Regions from separate parts of the Mycobacterium toneyamaense genome, predicted to be linked through region 2. Evidence: predicted binding sites of a transcription regulator. Region 2 holds the regulator's gene; each other region holds the start of a gene.
What was found. The regulator LexA, encoded in region 2, represses DNA repair genes until DNA is damaged. The targets are predictions, from matches to a motif close to CGAACANNTGTTCG.
Positions count from the first base shown of each region.

Region 1 (3,699 bases), 1.9 Mb from region 2:
CGCGCAGGTCCGATTCGATGTCGATGTCGATGTCCGGCGGGCCGTCGCGCGCCGGGGACAGGAACCGTTCGAACAGCAGCTCGTTGGCCACCGGGTCGACGTTCGTGATCCCCAGTGCGTAACAGACCGCCGAGTTGGCGGCCGACCCCCGGCCCTGACACAGGATGTCACTGTTCCGGCAGAACTCGGTGATGCTGTGCACCACCAGGAAATAGCCCGGAAACTCCAGCTGCCCAATGATTTTGAGCTCATGTTCGATCTGCCGGTACGCCTTCTCCCGGTCCGCGTCCGGTTTCCAGCCGTAGCGACGGGCCGCCCCCTCCGCCACCAGCTCACGCAGCCAACTGATCTCGGTATGCCCTTCCGGCACGTCGAACGGCGGCAATTTCGGTGCGATCAAACGCAATTCGAACGCGCACTGCTCCCCCAGTTCGGCAGCGTTCGTCACCGCACCCGGGTGGTGGGCGAACAGCCGGGCCATCTCCGCCCCGGACCGCAGGTGCGACCCGCCCAGCGGGGCCAGCCAGCCTTCGGCCTCGTCCATCGAGTTGCGGGCCCGGATGGCGCCCATCGCCATCGCCAGCTTTCCCCGCGACGGCGCGGCGAAATGCGCGGCGGTGGTGGCGACGACGCCGAGGCCGAACCGCGGCGCCAGCTCGGCCAGCGTCGCATTGCGTTCGTCGTCGAGCGGATGCCCGTGGTGGGTCAGTTCGATGGTCACCCGGTCGGCGCCGAACCGGTCCACCAAATCGGCCAGCGCCGCGTCCGCCGCTTCCGTACCACCTGACGACAGGGCTTGGCGCACATGGCCTTTACGGCAGCCGGTCAAGATCTGCCAGTGCCCGCCGGCGGCCTCGGTGAGGGTGTCCAGGTCGTAACTCAGCACCCCCTTCTCGCCGCCGGCCAGATGCGCCCGGGCCAGTTCCCGCGACAGCCGCCGATACCCCTCGGGCCCGCGAGCCAGGACCAGCAGATGCGGCCCGGGCGGGTCGGGCAACTCGGTGCGTGGAGTGTTGCTGAGCGACAGTTCGGCGCCGAAAACCGTCGCCATGTCGAGTTCCTTGGCGGCCTCGGCGAAACGCACGACACCGTAGAGCCCGTCGTGATCGGTCAGTGCGATGGCCCGCAGATCCAGCCGGACGGCCTCCTCCACCAGCTCCTCCGGCGTACTGGCGCCGTCGAGGAAGCTGTACGCGGAGTGGGCGTGCAGCTCGGCATACGGCACCGATGTTCCCGGCCGCGCCGGGCGGTTGACCGGCCGATAGTCACCGCGCTTACGCGACCACGCCGGGCTGTCGCCGCCGTCGGCCGGCGACTCGGGGGAAGCGCCGGCCACCCGAGGTTTACCCTCGAGCACCCGCTGCATCTCCGCCCAGCTCGGCGGCCCATTGTGCCAACCCACCACATCAGAGTATTCGAAACTTTGTTCGAACGCTAGATGTCCTGGTCCGCGGGAACTCAGTGGCCTCCCGTGCGACTAGATCCCAAAGGGCGCCAGAGAGGGACTGACGATGGCCATGCTGAGGCACTTGGGCAATCTGGAACGCGAGGTGATGGATCACCTCTGGGACGCGGACGGGCCACAGACCGTTCGCGAGGTCCATCACGCCATCTGCGCCGAACGCAAACTCGCGTACACCACCGTCATGACGGTGCTGCGCAGACTCGCCGGCAAGGGCGTGGTCCGCCAACTCCGCGATGATCGGGCACACCGCTACGTCGCGTCGCGCAGCCGTGATCAGCTGGTGGCCGGCCTCATGGTCGACGCGCTCGGACAAGCCGCCGAGCAGAGCGACCGGCACGCAGCCCTGGTCCACTTCGTCACACAGGTCAGGGCTGACGAGGTCGATGTACTGCGGCAGGCACTCGCCGCCGTGGATCCCGCGGTGCGCCTGGTATCCAGGCGCATCGCGGAATCGCTAGAAATCGTCGGGCACACCCGGAGCGATGGGCCAGCCGAAGGCGACAGCGGCGCAGTGCACCGAACCCGGGGTGAGCTCACGAACGGATCCTGCATTCGCCAGCGCCTGCAGGCCAACCCCGCCGAGGTATACGGCGCCGAGATCACGTACCGACATGGCGATATCCGCCGGCGCCGTGGTGCTTTCGCATTCGGCGCCATCAGGTCCGCCACGTAGCTGCCACCGGCCGGTGTTCCACGGACAGAACTCATCGGCGATGTCCAGCACCACGTCGACCGGAGCGGCGTAGCTGCGCAAACCCAGTGCCCGAGGCAGATCCACCAGGCGTACGTAGATGCCGTCTCTGACCTGGCAGGCGAGCGCGCGCCGGTCGGCCACCAGGCCGAGGAGCGGCTCATCGACTGCGGCACCGTCGTATGCGACGGTCCTGATCAGATCCATATCCAGGAGATGGCGCCAAATCTCCGTGTACGCATGGGGATTGGTGGCCACCACTTCTTGGATCCGGATCTCGCTGTCGGGCTGCCCGCGGTCGCTCCAGTTGACCTTGGGCCGGTAGATGGCGAATCCGCTGGCGGTACCGTCGGCCTCGTGGTGCAGGAGGAAGCGAAGCTTGCCGAACTCCTTGCGCCGCACCTCGTTGTCGTGGATCCAGTTGTCCCACCACGGACCCGGCCGCTCCATCAGACCGGGCCGCTGTGCGATCGCGCGCTGGTGAATCTCGGGGCCGCTGGCCAGCAACGTCTCGGCGTCGACGTGCGTCACCGAGCCGTCGCCTCGCTGGACGTCCGCGCGGAATCCCAGTTCACGCACATTGCCGGAGAGCTCCGCGACCGGTACCGCCATGCCGTAACCGAAGCGCCCATAGATGCTGGCCTCAGATGCGTACAGCATGGCCAGCGCCTCGGTTCCGCGGTCTCGGATGTCCTCGAGTTGGTGGCGCATCATGGCGGTGAGCAGGCCGCGGCGTCGATGGCTGGACGACACCGTGACGGCGGTGACGGCAGCCACCGCCGTGGTCGCCCCACCGGGTAGCACCACCTGCTTCCCGAAAGCCCCTGCGGTGGACACCCAACGGGTGCCGTCGTGGAAACCGAACATGCGGTCGTACTCGGTGAAGGCGCGCATCAGGTCGATCTCGTCCTGCTGCGGATCCTGCAAGAACACGCCGTACGACGTAGCCATGAACGCATCGAAATCATCGCTGTCGCTGACACAGCGCAGCGTCAAATCAGTCATGTACCAACGGATATCACGGCGCCCCCGCTGAAGTCATCTGATTATTCGGGGCGGACGAAAAGCCAACACCAGCAATGGTTTCGGTCATGCGGCCGGAGCAGATAGCCTGTCGCCGAGCGTCATTCGCGTGCGGCACAGTGCACTGTCAGGCGTCGCCGGCACGTAGCCGGTCACAGCCGCGGTGAGCGGCCTGGTGATTGCCTGCTCGGCGCGTCTGGCACACACCACGACGACCAGCGGCCACGCCAGTTCGGTCACCGCGGTGAGCCGTTCGGCCAAGCCGAGAAAGACGCCGTGCCTGGCCTCGTAATAGACCCACAGCACGAGGACGCACAGCACCAGCGTCGCGGTCAGAGCACAGCGCGGACGACACACCAGCGGGGTTGCCGCCGCGCTGCTCATACCCAGAATCGGCACCAGCGCCAATGCGATGAGGCCGCCACCGGCCGCCAGCAGATGGGTACTTTCGTTGGCGCTCACCGTGACCGGAAAGGCCGCGACGGCAAGCCCGCAGCACCCGGCAATCGCCAGCGCGATG
Region 1 is NZ_AP040333.1:4,548,093-4,551,791, forward strand. Features, by position in the region: gene ACZ5IQ_RS21945 (error-prone DNA polymerase) at 1-1,402, opposite strand, end outside; partial or broken gene ACZ5IQ_RS21950 (BlaI/MecI/CopY family transcriptional regulator) at 1,512-1,892, shown strand; gene ACZ5IQ_RS21955 (GNAT family N-acetyltransferase) at 1,920-3,161, opposite strand; gene ACZ5IQ_RS21960 (DUF998 domain-containing protein) at 3,246-3,699, opposite strand, start outside.
Region 1: a site for LexA is predicted at 1,417-1,430, ahead of ACZ5IQ_RS21945 (error-prone DNA polymerase). Genes of this name have one in related genera too.

Region 2 (3,699 bases):
TTTCCCATTTCACGACGACCCCGATCGGTTCGTGAAACTCATCGAGGAATTCATCGACACGACGGCGCCGTCGGTCTACGACCGTGATGCGCTGCGCGGACTCCTGCAGACCGGTGTCACCGCGAAGTCCATCGACGCCCCGCAAGATACGAAGTATGCGGTTCTCGACGCCATGGAGACCGACGAGCGCAGCGCGACCTAGCTGCCGTCAGCCCGACGACGTCACACCGCGGTGCGCCCGCAGCGCCTCGATTTCGCGTTCGAAGTCCTCCGCGGACGAGAATGAGCGGTACACCGACGCGAACCGCAGATAGGCGACCTCATCGAGGTCACGCAGAGGACCGAGGATCGCCAACCCGACCTCATGGCTCGGCACTTCGGGAGATCCGGTGGCCCGCACCGCATCTTCGACCTTCTGCGCCAACTGGTTCAGGGCATCGTCGTCGACCTGCCGCCCCTGGCAGGCGCGCCGTACGCCCTTGATCACCTTGTCCCGGCTGAACGGTTCGGTGACGCCGCTGCGTTTGACCACCGCGACGACTGCGGTCTCCACCGTGGTGAACCGGCGACCGCACTCCGGGCATGACCGGCGACGCCGAATCGCCTGCCCTTCGTCAGCTTCTCGTGAATCGACTACACGCGAGTTCGGATGCCGGCAGAACGGACAGTGCATCACCGCTCCTTCGCCGCACCGACAATCGACCGTTTCGAACGGTCTCGAGCCTACCCGTGCCGCTCTGACGCGGCCGGGCGCCGTGCCGATCGACGCGCGCACGGACTGTCCTCAGCCGACCGGCGCGATCAGCGTCTGCCCGGCGTTCAGGGCCACCGACGGGAGCTTGTTCAGCTCCTTGATGCGGTCGACGACGGCACTGACCGGCGCGTCGGGCGCCACCCGCCGCGCGACCTGCTGGATCGACTCCCCCGTCTGCACCCGGACCACCGCGAGCTGCGCGGGCACGGAGGCCGTCGAAGAAGTCGGCTGGACCGCTTCGCCGAACTGCGCCACCAGACCCAGCCACACCGTGATCCCGGCCGCGACCAGGGCCAGCATCACCGTGGTCAACGGGGTGATCGGATTGCGGCGGTGCGAGGCACGCGACGTCAGCACGCCCGTACCCCGGTGCCGGAAGGCCGCGCCCGAGGGACGCGCGCCGGCCGGCCGCAGCCGGGCCTGGCGGTGCCGGTTGACATCTGAACGCCGAGGCACGGTGCGGACGACGACGTCGGTCGGGTATTCGCGGGTGATGACGGTCATGTCGGTTCCTCTCAGGAGTTCGTACATAGGTTCGATCGCTCTTGTGTTCGACTATATCGCCCAAATGTTCGAAGGGTAGAACATGTGATCGAACTGTTGCGAACGATACGACCACCCACCGACAAGTTCCGTACCCCGACTCCGCCACCCCTTTCACGACGTCACCACCGGATCACGCCCGCGACACGCCGAGCCGCCCGATCTCGAACACATGTTTGATGAATCGGGTGCGCTGGGCTAGATTCGTCTCCATGAGCGACAGCACCGATACCCCGGACACCCAGGCAGGCGGACGGTCCAGCAGCCTCACCGAGCGCCAGCGGACCATCCTCGATGTCATCCGCACCTCGGTCACCACGCGCGGTTATCCGCCCAGCATCCGGGAGATCGGTGACGCCGTCGGTCTCACCTCGACATCGTCGGTGGCCCACCAGCTGCGCACATTGGAGAAGAAGGGCTACCTGCGCCGTGACCCGAACCGCCCGCGCGCGGTGGACGTGCGCGGCGCGGACGATTCGACCGGAGCCACCATCACCACCGATGTCGCCGGTTCGGACGCGCTGCCCGAGCCGACCTTCGTCCCGGTGCTCGGCCGGATCGCGGCCGGTGGCCCGATCCTGGCCGAAGAGGCCGTCGAAGACGTCTTCCCGCTCCCCCGCGAACTCGTGGGCGAGGGCTCGTTGTTCCTGCTGAAGGTCGTCGGCGAGTCGATGATCGACGCCGCGATCTGCGACGGCGACTGGGTCGTCGTGCGGCAGCAGAACGTGGCCGACAACGGCGACATCGTCGCGGCGATGATCGACGGCGAGGCCACGGTGAAGACCTTCAAGCGCACGAAGGGCCAGGTGTGGCTGATGCCGCACAACCCGGCGTTCGATCCGATCCCGGGCAACGACGCGGTCGTACTCGGCAAGGTCGTGACCGTCATCCGCAAGATCTGACGCCGGCCAGACCTACAGATGAGCCCCGCTGCAGTCGCTCGCAGCGGGGCTCAGTCGTGACTCCGGTCAGCCGCGGATGAACCCGTTGGTGACCGCGAATTCCTCACTGGCAAACCAGATTTGGACAGGCGCCTCGGCATATCCGGGAGACCCCGGCACCCAGTACAAACCCGACTCCGTATTGGCCTTGATGTCATAGCCCTCGGGCGGCTCGGCACCGGTGGCCACGCGGAACGACATCTGCGCGGTCTCGGGTTCCTCGGCCCCCAGCGCATGGTGTCTGCCGCTGGCGGGACCGGCCACCACCGTCTCCTCCGGCGGTGTCGCGACCGCAGGCGGCTCGTGCACAGGAGGCTCGTCCACGGGCGTCTCGGTGGCCGGTTCCGCTGCCGGTGTCTCAGCCGCCTCGACCTCGGGGGCCTGTTCTTGCGGCTCGGGCGCGCACTCGTCACCGGCCTGGGCGTCGGCGTCGCGGCCGTCGGCCGGCGCTGCCCAGACGCGGTCGCCGGGGTCCCGGGGCCGTAGGCCCGCGAAGCCCGCCAACCCGGCCGCGGTGAGGCCTGCCGCCGCACCGCCGCGACGCAGGGCGTCGGGCAGTTGCACCGATGTCGTCGGCTCGTCGGCGGATTCGTCGGCGTCCGGCTCCGGCTCCGGCTCGGTGGGCTCGGCCGCGTCCACCGGCTGGGCCTCGGCTTCGGCCTGCGCCTCGGGCACCTCCTCGGACCGCTCACCCTCGGCCGTCTCGGCCGGCGTTTCAGTGGGCTGTTCGGCCGTGAAATCCGGGTACACCGTCGGCGCGGTGTCGATGACATCAGGGTTGCTCTGGAACGCGGGGCCGCCGTGCGGGTTGTCGAACTGCTGGTCCTCGGCCGCGTACTCGTCGCCGTACTCGCTGTCGGCGCCGCCATCGGCATACTGCGGGTCGCCGTACTCGCCGTCGCCGAACTCGTGGTCGTCGTAGTCGTACGCGTCCTGGTCGTCGATGGCGTCCTGACCGGCATTCCGCCGGCGCCGCAGCAGTGCCGCGATCACGATGCCGACCACCACCAGCAACAGCGGGATGATCGCCAGCAGCCACCACCAGTGGAACTGGTACCACTTGCCGGACTCATCGGCCTGCGAGGTCACGCCACCCGGCAGATCGACACTGGGCACCTGGAGGCCGCTCAGTTGCGACGCCAGTTCTGCCGGCTCGGTGCTGAACGCACGGCTGGACTTGTTCCACGAGATCGAACCGCCCGTGAACTTCTGGCTGACGACGTCGCCGCTGACGGTCTGATCGGCGGTCGGCGCGCCGAGCTTGCCGGTCGCGCCACCGAGCTTGTCCCACGCCGCGTTCATCGCGCCGCGGACGACGAACGCGCCGTGCTCGGGCGTCCAGAAGATCGCCGGGTTGTCGGCGGCGGCGAACGTGGCGATGCGGCTCGTGGGCGAGATGCCGCCGTCGGTCTCGTTGCTCGCCGGGAATCCGAGATCGCCCTGCGGGCCGCCGGCCGCGCG
Region 2 is NZ_AP040333.1:2,679,807-2,683,505, reverse strand. Features, by position in the region: gene ACZ5IQ_RS12955 (alpha/beta fold hydrolase) at 1-202, shown strand, start outside; gene nrdR (transcriptional regulator NrdR) at 209-673, opposite strand; gene ACZ5IQ_RS12945 (LysM peptidoglycan-binding domain-containing protein) at 785-1,258, opposite strand; gene lexA (transcriptional repressor LexA) at 1,510-2,199, shown strand; gene ACZ5IQ_RS12935 (LGFP repeat-containing protein) at 2,266-3,699, opposite strand, start outside.

Region 3 (3,699 bases), 1.2 Mb from region 2:
GACGGACCATCACGCTGCCCTTCGTCGGGCCCTTGTCGACGGTGTAGGTGAGCTTGTCGCCGTTGGCGTCGGTGGCTTTCAAGTCACCCTTGATGACACCACCGAAGGTCTGGCTGGTCTCGGTCTGCTTGTAGTTGATGAGCGGCGAGGAGTTGAAGAAGGTGTTGCCGATCTCGCGGCGAATCCAGCTGAACAGGGTCCACAACACCGGCGCCTGCGGCGGAGCGGCGGGGCTGGTTCCGGCGTGCGGGACCAACCCGATTGCGCCCAGCAGGCTCGACACCACGTGCGTGACGAAGTTGCCGCCGGTGGCAGCCGTGGAGACGGGATGCGTTGTCGCCGTGAGGGTGTTGATCTTGGTCGCGGCAGCGGACAGGGCCGTCGAGACGGTGTTGGCGGCGGACTCCACTGAAGGTGCCTGCGCGGCAGCAGGTTTCGCGGCGGTCACCGCCGCGGTCGAGGTGGGTGCCGGGTTCGTCTTGGGGTTGGTCTGGCTCGTCGCGGCGGTCGGCTGGGGGACCGACACGGCAGGTTTGGGTACCGCGTTGCGAAGTTGGTTCTGCCGGGACTTCTTGATCGTCGGCTTCGCGGTTTCGGCCGGATTGCCGGACCCGGGCTTCGTCGTGGCCGGCTTCTGTTCGGGGGTGTCGCTGTCGCCGGGCTTCGGGGTCTCGGTGTCCCCGGGCTTGTCCGGCGTCGTCGCGGAGGCTGCGTCCTGATCGCTCTTGGCCGCCGAATCCTTCTGGCGCTTGGGCTTTTTCGCCTTCTTGGTGGGCTTTTCCGCCTTTGGCTTGGTGGCCGGCGACGGTTTGTCGGTCGACGACGCGGAGGTGCCGGTGCTGGTGTCGGCGAGGCAGATGGCAGGACTGTTCGCGACGGCGATGCCGATGCCGAGGGCAACGGCCAGTGCGCCTACGCGGCCGATGAACCGGGCGTGACCCGATCCGGCCGAGCTACCAATGCGATGCAGCGTCGTCGCTGTGTCCATCCATGCTCCCGATATAGTGACGAATAGTTGGCAGTTAAGTGCCAAATAATTGGCGACGGGCAGATGGTAAGCATCCCGGCGACAGCCGCGCAAGCATTGATTTCCGGTGAGTGGGTCGCGAAAGTGCCCGCCGGTTGACCGGCGGGTGGCGCAGTGGTGATGACTAGTGCTGGCTGAGCTTTGCTGCGGCCGAGCGCAATTCGTGGATGTACCGCGCGCGATCGGCGGCGCTCACCGACGGATCCAGCGGTCCGAGCTGTACCTCGTAGGCGGGATGGCCGGCTGCGTTGTCCACGGCGGTGCTCAGATAGCTCACGGCCAGTGGCTCGGGTGATTCGAGCTGCGCTGTGCTGTAAGGCTTACCGCCGAGGCTGACCAGTGTCTCGAAAACCCGCTGCCGGAGCGCACTGCGCCGGGGGTGCTCGGAGAGCAGTTCGGCGACATCGCCCAGTACGCCCAGCACCTCGGGGTTGGAATCGCCGAAATCGAATATCGCGACGCCGTCCCTGCGGAGTTGGTCGAGCAGGTTGCTGAAGTCGGCGCGCTGCTCCTGTGGCGCTCCGGCCAGCCACTGTTGCTGGCTTGCCGCGTCGCGGCGCGCGATCACCGTCGCGCCGGCCGGCGGCGTCAACGGTAGGCGGACGCCGACACTCACACCGCCCGGGATGTGGCCGACGCCGCGCACCACGCTGACGAACGTCATCTCGGTGGTGCCGACCATGGCCAGCGACACGCCACACTTGGTGGCATGTGCCAGGTCCTGCAGGACCTCGGTGTGGTTGTCCGGCAGGGGCAGGGCATTGCGCACGGCCTCGGCGACGCCGAGCATGCCCGGTCCGAGCGTGTAGCTCCGATCGGCAAGGCGCACAACCCAACCCGCGCGCTCCAGGGCCAGCAGGATCGAGGTGACGGTCGCGCGGTTGAGGTCGAGTCGGGACGCGATGGAGGCCACCGAACTCGGTTCGGACTGCTGCGCCAGGAGTTCGATGATGCTGACGACGCGGTCGGTGGGCGGTGAGCCTGCGCGTGCGCTGTCTTCCAGCGGAGTGCCGCGTGCCATCGATGCTCCTGCCGGTCTGGGGACGCTGAGCATCTTATGACGAATAGTTGTCGCAGTTGTGGACCGTGGCCGTCTGGTGGTCGGTTTTGCTGATGGCTGCAGTCTCGGTGTCGCGTCTGCGGACATCTCGCCGACCGAGTGCTGGCCGACAATCAGGTTGCTCTTGTCCTGAGTCGTCGTGCGCCAAAAAACTTTGGTCACTTTGTTTGCGCTGGTCACGCTGGGCAACTAGGGTCTCTTTCGTCACACCGAATTGTCGGCGGTTCGAACTATTGTTCGAATATGCCTTCCGACCGTGCCGCTGTCCTGACCGCCTACGCGGCGCTCGAGGACGCGGTCGTGGCGGTCAACAATCTCGACTACACCGGCCTGGACGTGCGGACGCTGTTGGAGGTGCAGTCGCGCCGCGAAACCCTTAAGTGCGCGGCCGAGGCGGTCGATCACCAGATTCTGGCGGCGGCACAGACCCAGGCCGCGGCCAAAGACATCGGGGCCAAAGATTGGCCTGAGGTGCTGCATGTGCGGTTGCGGATCAGTCGGGAGGAGGCCCGCCGCCGGGTCCGCGATACGGATAATCTGGGCCCGCGGTCAGCGATCACCGGGGAGCCGTTGGGTCCGGTGTGGGAGCTGGTCGCCGCCGCGCTCGGTGAGGGGGCGATCAACGGTGAGCATGTGCAGGTGATCACCTGGTTTTTCGGGAAGTTGCCGTTGTGGGCGGCCGACCCGGTCACTCTCGCCCAGTGTGAGGCGGATCTGGTGGCCGATGCCCGAATCAAAACCCCCGAGGACCTCCGCAAAGTCGCTGCTGATCTGTTGTATCGGCTGGATCAGGACGGGCCCGAGCCTGACGACTCTGAACCCGACCCGAAACGCGCCATCAACCATGGCAAGCAGCGCTCCGATGGCACCTCCGAGGTCAGCGGCACCATCGACGCCGAGACCCGTGCTTATTGGGATGCGATCTACGACAAATGGGCCGCCCCCGGCATGTGCAACCCCGCCGACGCCGTGCCCTGCATCTCGGGTACACCGACCCAGGAACAGATCGACAACGACACCCGTACCGCCGCCCAGCGCCGCCATGACGCGTACAAGATGGTCGGCCGCATGATCCTGAAGACCGGCATGCTCGGCGAACACAACGGATTTCCTGTCGCGGTGATCGGCACCTGTACCGTCACCGACCTCGAGAAGCGCACCGGCATGGCGCTCACGCACACCGGCACGAAACTCCCGGTCAAAGACCTGGTTCAGATGGCCGCCGCCGGAGCCGACCACTACCTCGTCGTCTTTGACGACCACACCGAACAACCGCTGTACATGGGCCGAGCACGTCGTACCGCCACTGTCGCCCAACGTTTCGCTTTGTTCGCCCGCGACCTGGGCTGCACCAAACCCAACTGCACCGCCCCCGCATCGCGCTCTCAGGCCCATCACGTCAACACCAACTGGCGCGATGACGGACCCACCGACATCACCAACCTCACCCTGGCCTGCGGGCCCCACAATCGCCTGGCCGACACCGGCGGCTGGACCACCACCATGGGCCCCGACGGCCGCATCCACTGGACCCCACCACCACTCTTAGATGTGGGCCAGCCAAGAACCAACCACTACTGTCATCCGACGCTCTACCCGGCGGAGAGCGGAG
Region 3 is NZ_AP040333.1:3,832,292-3,835,990, reverse strand. Features, by position in the region: gene ACZ5IQ_RS18395 (Ig-like domain-containing protein) at 1-988, opposite strand, end outside; gene ACZ5IQ_RS18390 (IclR family transcriptional regulator) at 1,152-2,048, opposite strand; gene ACZ5IQ_RS18385 (HNH endonuclease signature motif containing protein) at 2,331-3,699, shown strand, end outside.
Region 3: a site for LexA is predicted at 2,314-2,327, ahead of ACZ5IQ_RS18385 (HNH endonuclease signature motif containing protein). Genes of this name have one in related genera too.